DNA from 3 places in the Arthrobacter sp. TJ-263 genome. Region 3 is predicted to be linked to each of the others. Evidence: riboswitches for the same ligand, from Rfam matches in the RefSeq annotation. Region 3 holds a riboswitch; each other region holds the start of a gene.

Region 1 (5,635 bases), on a different contig from region 3:
CCAAAGCATGCCGTGCGGGGCGTCCTTGATCTCCACGTATTCGGCGGAGGGGAGGCGCTTGGTGAACTCGCGGCCGGTGGAATCGATCGGGAGGATCCGGTCGTCGGTGCCGTGCATGATGAGGGCGGGGACGGTGACCTTCCCGACGTCGCTGCGGAAGTCGGTCAGCCAGGAATCGACGACGGCGAACGACGCGTACCAGGACGCCCCCGAGGCGACGTTCCAGGCGTTGCGAAGTGCTTCCTCGCTGAGGCGGTTGCCGAGGAAGTTGTCCGTGTTGAAGAAGTCGTTGTAGAAGTTCGTGAACCAGGCGTAGCGGTCCTCGACTGCCGCACTCCGGATGCCGTCGAACACCGAGCTGGGCACGCCGGAGGGGTTGTCGTCCGTCTGGAGCAGGAACGGCTCGAGCGACGCGAGGAAGACGGCCTTCGCCACGCGGGACTCGCCGTAGGTGCCGATGTAGCGGCCCACTTCGCCCGTACCCATCGAGAAGCCGACGAGGACGGCGTCGTTGAGGTCGAGCGTCTCCAGGACCATGTTCAGGTCCGCGGCGAAGGTGTCGTAGTCGTAGCCCGTCGTCGGCTTGCTGGACCGGCCGAAGCCGCGGCGATCGTAGGTGATGACGCGGTACCCGGCGGTCAGGAGCGCAGCGGTCTGCTTCTCCCACGAGCCGCCGTCGAGGGGATATCCGTGGATGAGGACGACGGGCTGGCCCGCGCCGTGGTCCTCGTAGTAGAGCTCGATGTCCGTGCTGTTCTCGGTGCCGACCTTGATGAAGCCCATGTGTGTGGTCCTTATCTCGAGCGGGGAGAACGTCCGTTCTCCCTCGGTGGCCAATATAGAGAACGTTCGTTCTCAATTCAAGTAGAATGGATAGATGACGAGCCCCGAGATCCGCAGCCGCATCGTGGAGACCGCCGACGGGCTCTACAACGCGAAGGGCATCCAGGCTGTCGGCATGGACGAGCTGCGCGCCGCCGCGCACGTCTCGCTCAAGAGGCTCTACCAGGAGTTCCCGTCCAAGAGCAGCATCGTGATGGCCGTCCTCGAACGCCGGCACCGGTCCTGGGCCGCGGGGCTCGATGCGCAGGTCCGCGCGGCGGGAAGTCCGAGGGCCCGGCTCCTCGCGATCTTCGACTACCTCGCGCAGTGGTTCGGCGAGGACTCCTTCCGCGGCTGCGGCTTCATCAACAGTTTCGCCGAACTCGGTGCCATGAGCCCTGAGGTCGCCGAGTACGCGAGAAAGCACAAGGAGTCGTTCCAGGAGTACGTCGGAGACCTTGCGGAGGCGGCGGGCGCTCCGCCGTACCTGGCGCCGCAGCTGTCGATCCTGGCTGAAGGCGCGCAGACGACGGCGGCGATCGCCGGTTCCTCGGAGGCTGCGGGTCAGGCGCGCCGGGCGGCGGAGGTACTCATCGACGCGGCCCTGCGTGAAGGGATCAGGGGAGCGGCCTAGGCCGTCAGGTCCTGGTAGTCGGGGTTGTCCTCGATGAAGGCCGCCACGAATTCGCACTGCGGAACGACCGTGAGGTGTTGCCCGCGGGCGTCGTCGAGCGCGTACCGGATGAGGGTGCTTCCGATTCCCCGACCCTCGACGCCCTGATCCACGACCGTGTGCGTGAAGGTGATCGTGTCGTCGGACAGTTCGTAGGCGGCAGTGCCGACGGGGCTGCCGTGGAGGGTGGCTTCATAGCGGCTCTCGGCCTCGTTGTGGCTGACCTGGACGTCCGTGGAATCGGTGCTCATCCAGTCACCCTTGCATCCGTGATGGCAGGGGTCAACGAACGCGATCAGGTGGTACGCCGTTCGCTTTCCTGCGGAGGAGCAGGCCTCCCCGCTGTGCCGCCGCCCACGATGTACGGTCTGAACCATGACCTCGAACATTCTGGTGACCGGTGCAAGCAGGGGCATCGGCGCGGCCATCGCCCATGATCTCGCAGGGCGTGGACACCGCGTCGCAGTCCACGCCGGTCGTGATGAGCACGCCGCTACCGCTGTGTGCGAAGCGCTTCCAGGGGACGGTCACGTGGTGGTCGTCGGGGATGTCGGCGACCCCGAGGCCTGCCGGCGCATCGTCGACGGGGCCGTGGGCGGACTGGGTGGTCTCGACGTCCTGGTGAACAACGCCGGCATGTTCGTGGCGCACCCCATCGATGCCGTGTCCTTCGAGGACTGGCAGGGAGCATGGCGTCGCACGCTGGATGTGAACCTCCTGGGGCCCGCGAACCTGGCCTGGCTCGTCGCGCGGCACCTCCTGGACCGACCGGCGGGGCCTGAAGGTGGACGGCTTGTGAGTGTCGGGTCACGCGGAGCCTACCGGGGTGAACCCGTCACGTCTGCCTACGGCGCGAGCAAGGCGGCGCTGCACTCCATGACCCAGTCTCTCGCCGTAGCGCTCGCTCCCCGCGGAATCCTCGCGGCCGCCGTCGCACCGGGGTTCGTCGAGACCGACATGGGCAGAACCGTGCTCGACGGTCCGGGCGGCGACGCGGTGCGCGCACAGAGTCCGTTCAACCGTGTCGCGACGCCGGAAGAGGTGGCGCAGACGGTCGCCTGGCTGGCAATCGATGCTCCGCTCTGGGTCAGCGGCACCGTGGTGGACGTCAACGGGGCGTCCTACCTGAGGTAGTCGGCGCGGTGTGTCCGGCCGGCGGGAGCTGCCGGGGTGCGTCCTACCTGCGGTGGTCGGCGCGGTGTGTCCGGCCTGCGGGAGGCGCCGGGGTGCGTCCTACTGCGGGAGTTGTCGGGGTGCGTCCTACCTGCGGTGGTTGTCGCTATGGGTCTGACCCGCGGGAGGCGCCGGGGCGGGTCCTACCTGCGGTGGTTGTCGCGGTGTGTCCGGCCTGCGGGAGGCGCCGGGGCGGGTCCTACCTGCGGTGGTTGGCGCGGTGCGTCCGGCCTGTGGTCGTTGCACGGTGCGTCCTCTTCGGTGGTCGCCGGGTGTGTTTGGAGGAGGTGGCTGCCGCCTGCCCGGAGGACGATACCCGCAGCGCGGCTAGAGGAGATGGATGCTGCTGTGGGCGAGGGCTTGCAGGTCGGACCTGCGCTCGAGGTGGCGGTGGAAGAGCTCCCCGTTGGTACCGTCCGCGGAGGCCAGTGACGATCCTGCTGCGATGAAGGCAGTGCCCAGGCGAATGAGCGTCCGGGACGCGAGACCTCCCCGGGGTGGGCCGGCGAGCGGCGGGTAGCCGGCGTGAAGGGCTGTGCTGGTCATGACGACTCCTGCAGGTCGATGAGGGGGAAGGCGTTGAAGTGGATCTGGACCGGGCGGGTTGCCGGGGTGCCCGGCTCGGAGCGGTAGGCGTCGAGCTTCTCGCGAAGGACCTCGCTCATGTCGAGGGCGAGGGCGGCGAGTTGGTCCGCCGTCAGGTGGGCGTTCATCGTTGCGATCACGGCTGCGTCCGCCCATTCGGGTGGGACGGACTCGGAGCCACTGGCCATGAAGGTGGCGAGTGCCTCGGATCGGCCGCGTTCGAACTGGCGGTTCACCTGCCGCGCGGCTTCCCGTGTGGTGGGGTCCTGCTCGAGTTCGGGAGTGCTGAGGGTCAGGGACCCCCGGGGCCGTTCCCACCACCGCTCACGGGCGGACCCGCGATCCGCCACCTCCCGGACGAGCCCGTAACGCGCCAGCTGCCTCAGGTGGTAGCTCGTAGCCCCACTCGACTCGCCGATGCGTTTGCCGATGCTGCTCGCGGTCTGCGGCCCGTAGCTGGACAGGACCTCGAGCAGCTGGATCCTGAGGGGGTGAGCGAGGGCCTTGAGTGCTGCCCCGTCGATGACGCGGTCGCCGTCGTTTGCGGGCTGTCTTCCACTGCCGGTGGCTTCATCCATGACATCAGTGCGCCATTGCAAAGAACTATTTGCAATGGTTTCTTTGCACTTCCTGCTGTTCTCTTCGCCCAGTGCGCACTACCGCCGTCGGGCATTCGCCGGACAGGGGATATTCGACGTGCGGCAGGTGCTGGCCGGGCATCGGGGAGGCTGGACGCGTGACGCCCGGTGACGACGGCGGGTGGACGGCGGCGTCTCGGCCCACTTACGCTCGTGAGCAGAATCAAGAGCTCCAACGCAAAACCCTGGTTCGTTGGACGGCAACCCTCTCGCTGTAGTGGGGTGCCCCAGGTGAGGATTCGGCCCGGCACAGGCAGTGCGGGCAAGTATGGCGCTTCCGCCACGGCAGTGCCCCGACATGAGGAATCTTCATGCCCACATCACCGCGCCGTATCCGCTTCAACGCTTTCGACATGAACTGCGTGGGTCATCAGTCGCCGGGGCTGTGGCGCCACCCCGACGACCAGTCGTGGCGCTACAAGGACCTGAGCTACTGGGCCGACCTGGCGAAGACCCTCGAGAAGGGCTTGTTCGACGGCGTCTTCATCGCCGATGTCCTCGGCACGTACGACGTCTACGGCGGGTCCAACGAGGCCACCCTGCGGCAGGGGACGCAGACGCCGGTCAACGACCCGTTCCTGCTCGTCTCCGCGATGGCGCTCGTCACCGAGCACCTCGGGTTCGGCGTCACGGCAGGCACCGCCTACGAGCACCCCTATCCCTTCGCGCGCCGGCTCTCCACGCTGGACCATCTCACCAAGGGGCGGGTCGGCTGGAACGTGGTGACCGGGTATCTTCCTTCTGCCGCACGCAACATGGGCCAGGAGGACCAACTCGAGCACGATGCGCGCTACGACCACGCGGATGAGTACCTCGAGGTCCTCTACAAGCTGCTCGAGGGGTCCTGGGAGGACGACGCCGTGGTCCGCGACCGCGAGGCGGGCGTCTTCACGGATCCGGCCAAGGTCCACGACATCAACCACGACGGCAAGTACTTCAAGGTGCCGGGGATCCATCTCAGCGAGCCGTCGCCGCAGCGGACGCCGGTCATCTTCCAGGCCGGCGCGTCCTCCCGTGGCATCGCCTTCGCGGCCGGCAACGCGGAAGCGGTGTTCGTCGCTGCACCCACGAAGGAGAGGCTGAAGGACGTGGTCAGGAAGATCCGGGATGCCGTCGAAGCCGAGGGGCGTGACCGCTACTCGGTGCGGATCTACACGCTGCTCACCATCATCACGGACAAGACGGAGGAGAAGGCCCAGGCCAAGCACGCCGACTACCAGCAGTACGTCAGCTACGAGGGAGCCCTCGTGCTCGTCTCGGGGTGGCTGGGCGTGGATCTCTCCGTCTACGACCCGGACGAGCCGCTCGGCAACGTCAAGTCCAACGCCATCCAGTCCGCCGTGGCCAACTTCCAGAAGGTGAACGACGACGGCTCGCCGTGGACCGTGCGGGACATCGCCGAGTCGGCGGGGATCGGTGGGCTCGGTCCGCGCATCGTCGGCTCGGGTGTGCAGGTCGCCGATGAACTCCAGGCGTGGGTGGAGGAGACCGACGTCGACGGCTTCAACCTCGCCTATGCAATCACCCCGGGGACTTTCGAGGACATCATCGAGTTCGTCGTGCCGGAGCTGCAGAAGCGTGGTGCGTACCCGACGGAGTACACGGAAGGAACATTGCGGCAGAAGCTGTTCGGGAAGGGCGATCGTCTGCCCGAGGAGCATCGCGGTGCGCGGTACCGACTCCAGACGATCCGCCCCTGACATGTCAGCCGGGTCTGTCGGGCATCGACCCCTCGGCGGTGCGG
Region 2 (5,635 bases), on a different contig from region 3:
ACAGGCCAGCGCCTGAACGATGCAGACGCGTTGCCTCTGTCCGCCGGAGAGTTCCATCGGGAAGCTGCGCAGGACCCGCAGTGGGTCGGCGAAACCGACCTCCTCGAGCATCGACGCAACACGGCCGGTCGCCGCTTCCCGGGTCGTGGCGGCACCTGATCGAAGGAGAACGGGCACGAGTTGCCGATCGATCCGCACCAACGGATGAAGAGCAGTCAGGGAGTCCTGACGCACCGCGGCCACCTCCGGGCGGAGCCTCGTGGCAGGACGAACGTCCCGACCCCGAATTTCCAAGCGACCGGTGACGTGTGCGCTTCGCGGGAGGGATCCCGTGATGGCCGCGGCAGTCATCGACTTGCCCGACCCGGAAGCCCCGATCAAGGCCACTGCTTCACCAGGAGCAACCGCCAGGGTCACATCCCTGATGATCCGCCGGTCCCCGATCCGCACGGACAGACCACTGAGGGCAAGATCCACCCCACACCCACCCTCCCGTTATTGACTACCGTTCTCACCAACGATAACGAGATGAGTATGGTTCTCAAAACCGGGTCGGTCACTCGAGCCGGGTAACGTCCTGCCCCGGACACCAGCGATCTGCCTGCAGACGGCCACCGCGTCAACGACAGGAGGAATCCCACCTGGTGCCGGCTCGTGGCGGGATGGGCACGGCAGGCAGAGCGGGTGCGGCCATCGGACGATTCCTGCGGGACAGGCGCGAGGGGTCAGGCACGCCGCCGCAGTGATGGGACTGACCGAGTTGCCGGAGGGTGATTCGCGCTACCGGTGGCTGTAGGTGAGGCAGTCGGCGTTGTCGGGTCCTGGGCCAACGCGGACTTCGGGCGCGTTGCACATCAGATGATCGTTGTGGGCGCATTCGGTGCGCTGGCACGCTCCGACGCCGGCCAGGACCTTGGGCAGGCCGCCGTGGACACCGATGTCGATGAAGGTGGCGCACGCTGCGTGGTCCTCTTCTCCGCCTACTGTGATGGCGGCTGCGTTGCAATGGGAATGGTCGTTGAAGGAACAACTGGCGACACTGCATTCTGCAACTTGTGTGCTCATGACGAAGGTCCTCCCTGGTTCAGCTGCCCGGCCGGGCTGCATCCTGCGTCCACGGTAGGCCTGATGGAGGCGATCAAAAAGACCCAATCGGGTGACGTAATCCGCGGCTCGGGGTGGCGCATCTCTATCGCCTGACCGACGACGACGGGATCCGGGGACAGGCCGTCCTTCCCGCTGGCAGGATAGCGTCATGACTGCCGAGTCCTCGTCCTCCACCGCCCCGTCCGCAGCGGGAGGTTCCGTGGATCCGCTCCCGAGGCGGCGGATCACCGCAGAACTGCTGATCGTCTTCGGGCTCTCCCTGGGGCAGTCCGGCGTGTACGCCGTCGTGAGCCTCGCGGACAAGCTCACGCGGGGACCCCTCGCGGGCCAGACCACCACCCTGAACCCGGTGCTGAACGAGCGCGAGTACTTCGACCTCGCCTACCAGCTCCTGGACATCCTCTTCGCGCTGATGCCCGTGGCCCTGGTCCTGTTCCTGCTCAGCGGTCCCGGCGTCTCGGCCGTCCGGCGCCTGGGCCTCACCTTCGAGCAGCCGCTGCGCACCGTCGGTTTCGGGGTGGGGCTCGCCGCGATCATCGCCGTCGGAACGCTCGGGGTGTACGCGGGAGGCCGCGCGCTCGGCATCACGACGGCGCTCGTGCCGGCCGCGCTCGACGACTACTGGTGGACCATCCCGGTACTCGTGCTGTCCGCGCTCCGGCACGCGGTGCTCGAGGAGGTCATCGTGGTCGGGTACCTGTTCATCCGCCTGCGGGACCTCGGCTGGTCCACCCCCGCAATCATCATCACGAGTGCCCTCATCCGGGGCAGCTACCACCTCTACCAGGGGTTCGGGCCGTTCATCGGGAACGTGCTGATGGGCCTGCTGTTCGCCTGGTTCTACACGCGGACACGACGGGTCATGCCGCTCGTGATCGCCCACGCGCTCATCGACATCACGGGCTTCGTCGGCTACGCGCTGCTCGGGCCGGCCCTGGGGATCGGCACGTGACCGGAGCCTAGATCTCGACGCGACCGCTGTCGGTCTCGAACGTCACCGACATGACCCCGGGCGTCCCGTTGGGGGCGATCCACTGGACCTGCACGCCGTCGAGCGTCCTCTCGACGTCCGTCCCGAGCCAGTCGGTCACCCGCTCGGACGAGCCGGCGATGGTGAGGCAGTCCAGCTTCACCGAGGCGGGGCGGGCCTTCGAGGGGTGGAGGTCCTCCGTGCCGTCGTCCCAGCGGAGCAGGTAGGGGACCTGGGGGTCCGCGATGAGTCCCTTGATGCCGATCTGCTGCCAGGTGAGCTCCTGGCCGTCCGGGAACTTCCGGTTGCCGGGCACCGCGCTGCGCCCGAGGCGCTCCTCGAACGGTGCCAGATCGTCGACGGCGACGCACCAGCCCATCCAGCCTCCGCCGGCCTCGGAGCGGGCGCGGACGGCCTGGCCGAACGGAGCCTTGTCCGACGCCGGGTGGTTCAGCACCTCGACGACCTCCAGATACTGGCCGTTGACCAGGGGGAAGATCATGTTGCGGGTGCCGAAGCGGGGGTGCACACCACCCTTCACCGGCTCCACGCCGAGCTTGGCCGAGATTCGATCGGCCGTCGCGGCAAGTCCATCGGGTTCGCAGGCATAAGATACATGGTCCAGGCGCATGCGGCTATCTTGGCACTAAGTGATCTGGGTCTCGACTAAGGCTTGCCTTACTCCCGGGAGCGTGTCCTGGGAGCCGATCGGGAGCCGACGTCGGGCGCACCGGGAGCGTGCCCTCGGGCGGCTTCACGGAGGGTCACACGGTTGCCGGATCCGCCCGGATCGGTTTACATGAATGCAGGTCATGAGTGCCAGCACACAGCCCCGGCTTGCTGGCCGGCAACCCTCCAACCGCGGTGGGGTGCCCCGGGTGAAGACCAGGTCCGGCGCCCATCGGCGCCGTTCAAGCGCGGGCTCCTGCGGGGTCCGGTCTCCCGGAGCGGCGTCCACCGGCCGGAGCATCGGACAGGCGGAGCCCCTGATCAGAGGGAACACCATGTCCAACGATTGGTCCTTTGAAACACGCCAGATCCACGCCGGCCAGGTGCCGGATGCCACCACAGGGGCGCGTGCGCTCCCCATCTACCAGACGACGTCGTTCGTCTTCCCGAGCGCGGAGAGCGCCGCGAACCGGTTCGCGCTGACCGAACTCGAGCCCATCTACACGCGGATCGGCAACCCGACCCAGGAGGTCGTGGAGACCCGCATCGCAAGCCTCGAAGGCGGCGTCGGCGCGCTCCTGCTGGCCTCCGGCCAGGCCGCCGAGACGTTCGCCGTGCTGAACATCGCGGAGGCGGGGGACCACATCGTGGCCAGCCCCAGCCTCTACGGCGGCACCTACAACCTCTTCAAGCACACGCTGAAGAAGTTCGGGATCGAGACCACGTTCGTCGAGGACCCGGACGACCTCGGGCAGTGGCGCGCGGCACTCCGGCCGAGCACCAAGCTCTTCTTCGGCGAGGTGGTCTCCAATCCGCGGCAGGACGTCCTCGACATCGAGGGCATCAGCGCCGTCGCCCACGAGCACGGCATCCCCCTGATCGTCGACAACACGCTGTCCACGCCGTACCTGATCCGGCCCATCGAATGGGGAGCGGACATCGTGGTGCACTCGGCCACCAAGTACCTCGGCGGGCACGGCAACGCCATCGCCGGGGTCATCGTGGACTCGGGCAACTTCGACTTCGCGCAGGACCCCGAACGGTTCCCGGGCTTCAACACGCCGGACGAGAGCTATCAGGGGCTCGTGTACGCCCGCGATCTCGGGGTGGGCAGTGCGCTGGGCGCCAACCTCGCCTACATCCTCAAGGCCCGCGTCCAGCTGCTCCGCGATCTCGGCTCTGCCGTCTCCCCGTTCAACGCCTTCCTGATCGCCCAGGGACTGGAGACCCTCAGCCTGCGCATGGAACGCCACGTGCAGAACGCGCAGGCGGTCGCCGAGTGGCTGGAGGGGCACGACGACGTCGAGCGCGTCACCTACGCGGGGCTCTCCTCGAGTCCGTGGTACGAGCGCGGGAGGAAGTACGGACCCAACGGCACGGGGGCGATCGTGAGCTTCGACATCGCCGGAGGGCTGGAGGCGGGGAAGCGCTTCGTCGACGGCCTCGAACTGCACTCGCACGTCGCGAACGTGGGCGACGTCCGCTCGCTGGTCATCCACCCCGCGTCCACGACGCACAGCCAGCTCGGGGCGGAGGCGCAGCTCACCGCGGGCGTCCGGCCTGGCCTGGTGCGACTGTCGGTCGGCGTCGAGAACATCACCGACATCCTCGCCGATCTGGATGCGGGCTTCCGCGCCGCCAAGGGAGCCTGACCGTTCGTGACCACGTACCCTCCTGCTCCGCTGCCCGCATGGACCGACGACGCACCTCCCCAGGGGGACGGGCTGCTCCGTGTCGCGTCGATCGGGCCGCTGGTCCTCGAGACCGGGGGTGAGCTGCCCGACGTCCAGCTGGCGTTCGAGACCTGGGGCCGGCTGGACCGGGACGGCTCCAACGCCGTCCTCGTGCAGCACGCCCTGACCGGCAGCTCGCACGTGGCCCGTGGCGCCTCGGAGGAGGAGGGCTGGTGGGACTCGCTCGTGGGCCCCGGCCGCACGGTGGACACCGACCGTTACTTCGTGGTGGCCGTCAACATGCTGGGAGGCTGCTACGGCTCGACGGGGCCGGCCAGCCTGGCACCCGACGGCGAACCCTGGGGTGCGCGGTTCCCCTTCGTCACCATCCGCGACGCCGTCCGCGCGGAGGGCCTGCTCGCCGACCAGCTCGGTATCCGGCGCTGGCACTCCGTGCTCGGCGGGTCGATGGGCGGCGCCCGGGCCCTCGAATGGGCACTCATGTACCCGCAGCGGGTGGAGCGGTGCGCCGTCATCGCCTGCACTGCCGCCAGTTCGGCCGAACAGATAGCGTTCGCCCAGGCACAGCTGCAGGCCATCCGGCTCGACCCCGCCTACCGCGGCGGCGACTACTACGGCGGCCCGCATCCGGAGGCGGGCCTCGGTATCGCGCGGCGGATCGCGCACATCACCTACCGCGCGGAGCAGGAACTGGAAGCACGCTTCGGTCGCGCGGAGCAGGACGCCGAGCAGCCCCTCGGGGCCGTCCTGCCCGCCGACCGGGGCCGCTACCGGGTGGAGAGCTACCTCGACCACCAGGCCGACAAGCTCGTGGACCGTTTCGACGCCAACAGCTACGTGATCCTCACCGAGGCGCTGATGAGCCACGACGCCGCGCGTGATCGCGGAAGCCTGGAGGACGTCCTGGGGGCGGCGACGTCGGAGTTCTTCATCGCCGCGGTGGACACGGACCGCCTGTACTTCCCCTGGCAGTCGCACCGGCTCGCGGCCGGCCTGCCCGGCGATGTCCCCGTCCACATGATCTCCTCGCCCATGGGCCACGACGCCTTCCTCACCCAGATCCACCAGCTCGACCACCAGCTCGGGTCGGCCTTCTACGGCTGGTAGCCGATTCCCCCGGCAAGCACCTAGGGTGGCAGTAAGCCTGCTTAGGAAGTGGTGGCGGGCCCGTCCGGGGCAAGGGTCCCGGACGCAT
Region 3 (5,635 bases):
TCGGAGGAGCCGTGGGCGCCCGGCATGCGCGACCTCTTCTACGAGATGGCCCCCACCCGGATGCGTGACCGCCGCCTGTCGACCGCCCGTTAGCCCCCGGCAGCCATGTCGACCATCCGGATCGGGAGTCAGGAATCATCCGCAGTCCATCCCCTACGACGGCGGATGCGAAATGACGCATTCTGGACAAAGGACACATCATGGACACGAAGGCCATCCGTGAACGGGCAGTCCGGCAGGAGCGTCCTCGTGGACTGGTGCCGGTCTGCCTGACCTGCGGCTCGGACGAGGCCCTCGTCTATTCCGCCTACTCCGAACAGGTGGTCCTCCCCAACGGTCGCACCCGACACGCTCGGGCGAGATACTGCTGCGCCCGCTGCGGATGCCGTCGCGATCACGAGGTTCCGTCGAGCTGGCGCCCACCGGGCTGGTTCTGGTGCACCTGAAGGACCCGCGAGCGCGGGGCCCACCTCGGTGCACCCCGCGCTCGCCGTTGAACCCAGGGTGCACCTGTCCGTTGCCCCGCACCCTAGGGTGCGGGCGGTATGACCCCCAGAGGGAAGGGCGCGGGTGCGGTCCCCTGCGCGGTCAGACGCGCGGTGATCGACTCGGGGCGAAGATCGGTCCGCACCGAGTCCCAGGCCTGCGCTTCGCTCAGGTCGAGAACGACGTTCGTTCCCGGTGACAGGGTGGCTGCCCGTCTCACCACGAGGTCGAGGGCGTGCAGGTTGACCGCAGACACGCAGCCGTGCACGAGGATCTGCACGATGTGCGCTTCGGCGTCGGCGCTGACGAGGATCTTGAGCTTCCGGTTGGAGGCCGAGGGGTGCATCGCCATCGCGCGCCGCCGCATCGTCTCCTCGGACTCGGCACCGAGGGCAGTGGTCCCTCCCCGACGGTAGGCGGTCCTCGCCGATCCCCGGGTCACACCGCCGGCCGCGATTGGACGCCTCCTCACCGGTCCAGCATCTCTGCGTGGTCGTCCCATCGGATGCTGCCCTGCCCATCCGCGCTGTACCCGCCGAGTTCCTGTGCCCGACGACGCGCCTTCAGGAACACGAGCTCCTCGCCGGAGAACCAGTACTCCCCGTGGTCGTCCGCATGCAGGCTCTCGCCGATGCTTGCTTCCACCCGATTCACCAGAGTGCGCGGCAGGACCAGGCATCCCGGGTTCGCGAGAACCCACTGCTGCACTCCAGGATCGATCCTCGTCCAAATTGAACTGATGTTGGTCACTGTGCGAACCTCTCGGATCGGTGTCTCGCTTTGCACGAACATCACACGCGAGTCATCAACCGACTACTAGGGCCTAAAGTCCCATCCGGCGTCGTCCTCCGCCCGGACCCGCGGGCCGGGACGGCCGGGGAAGGACCTTGGACCCTGCACGGGAACCGGTGCCCGGCGCACAGTGGACGGATGACGACGTCGGTCGACAACCACCTCGTCGAGGATGGAGGAGTACGCGGGGCGAGTAGTCCCGCATCACTCGAGGATCTGCTGCGCCACGCGGTCCGCCGCGCGGCCGACTGCGCGATCCTGGACATCACCGTGACGGAGGGCATCGTGGTGCTTTCCGGAATCGCCTTGCGCCGCGAAGACAAGTCACGCGCAGGCTTCGCCTGCTGGTGCGACCCGGCCGTCCGCGCCGTCTACAACAACCTGACCGTCTCCTCGGGACCCACCTGACCACCTCACGCGATGCCTGACACGCTGGCGGATCGGGGCACAAGGGCCCTGCACGCCCTCCGTGCCGCGGCCTAGGCTGACGCGCATGCACATCGGCCGCCGCGCAGATCATCGCGACGTCCTATTCCCCCGGGCTCGCGACCGTACAGGCTTTCGGCATGCTCAAGGACATCCGGAGGGCCATCGGGCGTCGACCTCCTGGCGTTGATGGCCATCGTCACGACAGCCGTCACCGGCGAGTACCACGCAAGCATCGTCGTCGTGCTGATGATCGCCTGCGGGCAGGCACTGGACGAGTTCGCGTCCGCACGCGCCCAGACGCAGCTACGGGCACTGCTCGAGCGGGCACCCCGCTCGGCTCACCCAGGCGTTGGAGCAGCTCGCGCGGGCCCGGAGCGTCGCCTTCGACACGACCGGCACCCTGACCTCCGTCACGCCACTGATGGGCGGGATCGTCCTCGCCCCGACGGCGGGACCCCTCACCGAGGACGAGGTCCTCGCGCCGAGGTCGCGGGGACCGCGATCGCCGTCGGCAAACGCCGCTTCGTGGAAGGCATCGTCGGGCGCGTCCCGGACCCTCCCCCGGCTCCGGGGGAAACCGCCGTCTACGTGGGGGCGCCGGGATCGACGGCGGCCAGCGAATCGGCGGAGGTGATCATCACCGTCGACGACCTCGCGAAAGTCACAGAGGCCGTGATCATCGGCAAGCGGACCCTGCGCATAGCGCTGCAGAGCATCGGCATCGGCATCGCCCTGAGCCTCGTGTTGATGACGGGCGCCGCCCTGGGACTCGTCCCCCCACTGGCCGGCGCGTTCGGCCAGGAGGGGATCGATCTCCTGACCATCCTCTACGCGCTGCGCGCGGCACGCGCCCCAGGGACCGGTGCCCGCAGCACGTGGCGACATCTGCCGGCGGGCCGGCGCTTCCGATCGTGATACCCGGCCTTATCCCCGGGCGCTGCCGGGCCCGCGCATAGTCGTAGTCACATAACTTCTTGTTGACCGAATCGATCGAGGGGCATGCTTATAGTAATTGCAGCTTCAAGAGACGCGGCCGCCAAGCTCCGACTAGGCCGCGCACCAACCCCATGTTCGTGGGTGGTTCGGATGACGAAGCGGCCTTCGCCTTGGCACTCAGTGCCGGTCCGGCGCGGGCAAGAGCACTTCGAAAGGCACTCATCATGAGCTGTACCGCCTTCCCCTAGCAGGATCCCGGCGCCTTCTGCGCGTCTTTCCCTTTTCTTCCCATTCCCTGCGTAATGCGCTGTGCGTTGCGCCGGAACGCCTTTCCGAGGAATTCTCCATGAATGCATCCGTACTTCGTCCTGCCCGAAATCGAAACTACTTCGGACATGTCACCGCCCTGTCCGCCGTCGGCCTCCTCGCCCTCCTGACCGGTTGCGCCGGGCCGGCGAGCCCGTCCGCCGTCACCGACGGCGAGCCGGTGGCCGGCGGCGTCCTCGACGTGTCCATCTCGGCCGAGCCGGGGTGCCTCGACGGGCACGGCATCTCGGCGACGCAGCAACAGTTCCTGGGGCGCCTGATCTACGACAACGTGGTGACCCTCGACGAGAACGGGGAGATCGCGCCGTACCTCGCGGAGTCCTGGGAGGTCTCGGAGGACGGCAAGACGTACACGTTCCGCCTGAAGCAGGGCGTCACCTTCAGCGACGGCTCCCCCTGGAACGCGGAGGTCCTCGGGCAGAACTTCGAGCACATGAGGGACCCCGCCACGAAGTCGCCCCTCGCCGCCGCGTACATCGCCCCGTACGTGGACGGCACCGTGATCGACGAGTACACCTTCGAAGCGCACCTCGCGTACCCCTACACGCCGTTCCTCTACACGCTCGCGCAGTCCTGGCTCGGCATGAACTCGGGCAAGGCCATCTCCGAGTCCCCCGAGACGCTGTGCCAGGAGCCGATCGGCACCGGTCCCTTCACCGTCGCCGACTACAAGCCTGGCCAGAGCATCAGCTACACCAAACGGGACGGCTACGACTGGGCGCCGGAATGGCTGGACGGTGACGGCGAAGCGCACCTCGACGGTGTGGAGGTCACCCTCGTCAGCGAACCCGTCATCCGCCACCAGTCCCTCGTCTCGGGGCAGTACGACCTGACCGAGAACCTCGCGCCGCAGAACGCCGCCGCGGTCCAGGCGGACCCGGACTTCACCTACGAGAACCTGCCCCGCACCGGCAGCCCCTACGTGCTGAGCTTCAACCTCGACCGGGCGCCGTTCGACGACCTCGCGGTCCGCCAGGCGTTCGCCGCCGCCGTGGACACGGGAGCCGTCACGGAGAGCCTCGGCTTCGGCACCTACACCCCGATCGACGGCTTCCTGTCGAAGGAGAGCAAGTACTACGACCCGTCCGTGGAGGGCGTGCTGACCCACGACCCCGAGCGGGCGAACCAGCTGCTCGACGACGCCGGCTGGACCGGGCGGGACGACGAGGGCTTCCGCACGCGGGACGGGAAGCGGCTCACGGTCGAGGTGCCCACGGTGGAGAGTTCCACGCCGAGCCCGCTGCTCGTGCAGCTCCAGGGTGAGGCGCGGAAGGTCGGCTTCGACCTCCAGATCATCCAGCTCCCCCAGGCGCAGCTCACCGAACTCCGCTACGCCGGCGACTACGACGCCCTGGCCGGGGTGTGGCACACCAACACCACCGACGTCCTGTTCATCCGCTACCACTCCTCCGAGATCACAGGTGAGCGGATCGGTCAGAACTCCTCGTACGTGAACGACCCGCAGCTCGACGCGTTGCTCTCCGCGGCCCGTGAGGCCGATGACGGACCCGCCGCCGAGGAGGCGTACTCGAAGGCGCAGCACCGGCTGCTCGAGATCGTGCCCGGCGTGCCGCTCTACGAGAATCCGAGCCAGTTCGCCTACGCGAACACCCTGCACGACGTCGCCGTGGACACCTCCCACCCGGTGCCGGTCCTCACGTACGCCTGGAAGGCCGAGTAGATGGCCGTGCTCCGGCGCGTCCTCACGCGGCTCGCGGTCGGGATCGGTGTCCTCTGGGGAGCCGCGACGCTGACGTTCCTCGCGGTCTACCTGATCCCGGGCGACACGGCGCTGCTGATCCTCGGAGGACCCGATGCACGGCCCACCGCCGAGACGCTCGCGCAGGTCCGTGCCGACTACCTGCTCGACCAGCCCTTCATCGTCCAGTACGGCAGCTACCTCGGGAACCTCCTCCAGGGGGACCTCGGACAGTCCTACCGGTTGCGCCTGCCCGTCACGGAAGCCATCGGGCAGCAGATCGGCGCGACGGCGGCGCTCGCTGCGGCCGCCGTCGTCGTGGCCCTGCCGCTGACGTTCGCGGTCGCGATCCTGTCCGCGCACCGGGCCCCCTGGATCCGGTCGATCGTCTCCGGCATCGAAGTGGTCTTCGCGGCGACGCCGACCTTCATCATCGGCTTCGCGCTGCTGATCGTCTTCTCGTTCACGCTGCGCTGGTTCCCCATCGGCGGGAACCAGGGGCCCGCCGCCCTGGTCCTTCCCGCCCTCACCCTCGCCCTGGCGATCTTCGGGACCCTCTCGCAGGTCCTGCGGAACGAGCTCGAGGACGTCCTGGAGCAGCCGTTCATCCTGACGGCCCGCTCCCGCGGCATGCGAGACCTCCCGGTGAGGATCCGCCACGCCCTCCGGCACGCGGCCATCCCCGTGATGACCATGTCCGGGTTCGTCGTCGCGGCCCTGCTCGGCGGGTCGGTGGTCGTCGAGACCCTCTTCAGCCGGCAGGGCATCGGATCACTCACCCTGGCGTCGGTCTACAACAAGGACCTGCCGGTCATCATCGGGATCGTGCTCCTCGCGGCCGCCGTCTACGTCGTCGTGAACCTCGTCATCGACCTCCTGTACACGCTCATCGACCCGAAAGTGGTGACCGCATGAGCATCGCCTCGCGCACCATCGCACCCGCCGTCCCCTCCGCAGCCGCCCCGC

Evidence for each region. Region 3 has a riboswitch for S-adenosylmethionine ahead of AC4D2F_RS02505 (ABC transporter substrate-binding protein). Riboswitches for the same ligand answer to the same signal wherever they lie in the genome.
Region 1: it holds a riboswitch for S-adenosylmethionine, as region 3 does, so the genes downstream of both, AC4D2F_RS13450 (LLM class flavin-dependent oxidoreductase) here and AC4D2F_RS02505 (ABC transporter substrate-binding protein) in region 3, are expected to answer to the same signal.
Region 2: it holds a riboswitch for S-adenosylmethionine, as region 3 does, so the genes downstream of both, AC4D2F_RS11435 (bifunctional o-acetylhomoserine/o-acetylserine sulfhydrylase) here and AC4D2F_RS02505 (ABC transporter substrate-binding protein) in region 3, are expected to answer to the same signal.

Annotation. Positions count from the first base shown of each region.
Region 1 is NZ_JBZCNE010000002.1:632,579-638,213, reverse strand. Features, by position in the region: gene AC4D2F_RS13480 (alpha/beta fold hydrolase) at 1-783, opposite strand, end outside; gene AC4D2F_RS13475 (TetR/AcrR family transcriptional regulator) at 878-1,456, shown strand; gene AC4D2F_RS13470 (GNAT family N-acetyltransferase) at 1,453-1,746, opposite strand; gene AC4D2F_RS13465 (SDR family NAD(P)-dependent oxidoreductase) at 1,871-2,629, shown strand; gene AC4D2F_RS13460 (hypothetical protein) at 2,996-3,214, opposite strand; gene AC4D2F_RS13455 (helix-turn-helix domain-containing protein) at 3,211-3,831, opposite strand; SAM riboswitch class IV at 4,053-4,166, shown strand; gene AC4D2F_RS13450 (LLM class flavin-dependent oxidoreductase) at 4,203-5,591, shown strand.
Region 2 is NZ_JBZCNE010000002.1:163,896-169,530, reverse strand. Features, by position in the region: gene AC4D2F_RS11455 (ATP-binding cassette domain-containing protein) at 1-417, opposite strand, end outside; gene AC4D2F_RS11450 (DUF1540 domain-containing protein) at 781-1,065, opposite strand; gene AC4D2F_RS11445 (CPBP family intramembrane glutamic endopeptidase) at 1,256-2,059, shown strand; gene AC4D2F_RS11440 (VOC family protein) at 2,067-2,708, opposite strand; SAM riboswitch class IV at 2,886-3,001, shown strand; gene AC4D2F_RS11435 (bifunctional o-acetylhomoserine/o-acetylserine sulfhydrylase) at 3,082-4,398, shown strand; gene metX (homoserine O-acetyltransferase MetX) at 4,405-5,547, shown strand.
Region 3 is NZ_JBZCNE010000001.1:530,578-536,212, forward strand. Features, by position in the region: gene AC4D2F_RS02480 (hypothetical protein) at 1-93, shown strand, start outside; gene AC4D2F_RS02485 (hypothetical protein) at 530-958, opposite strand; gene AC4D2F_RS02490 (hypothetical protein) at 955-1,236, opposite strand; gene AC4D2F_RS02495 (BON domain-containing protein) at 1,417-1,686, shown strand; gene AC4D2F_RS02500 (hypothetical protein) at 1,894-2,622, shown strand; SAM riboswitch class IV at 2,726-2,853, shown strand; gene AC4D2F_RS02505 (ABC transporter substrate-binding protein) at 2,990-4,651, shown strand; gene AC4D2F_RS02510 (ABC transporter permease) at 4,652-5,584, shown strand; gene AC4D2F_RS02515 (ABC transporter permease) at 5,581-5,635, shown strand, end outside.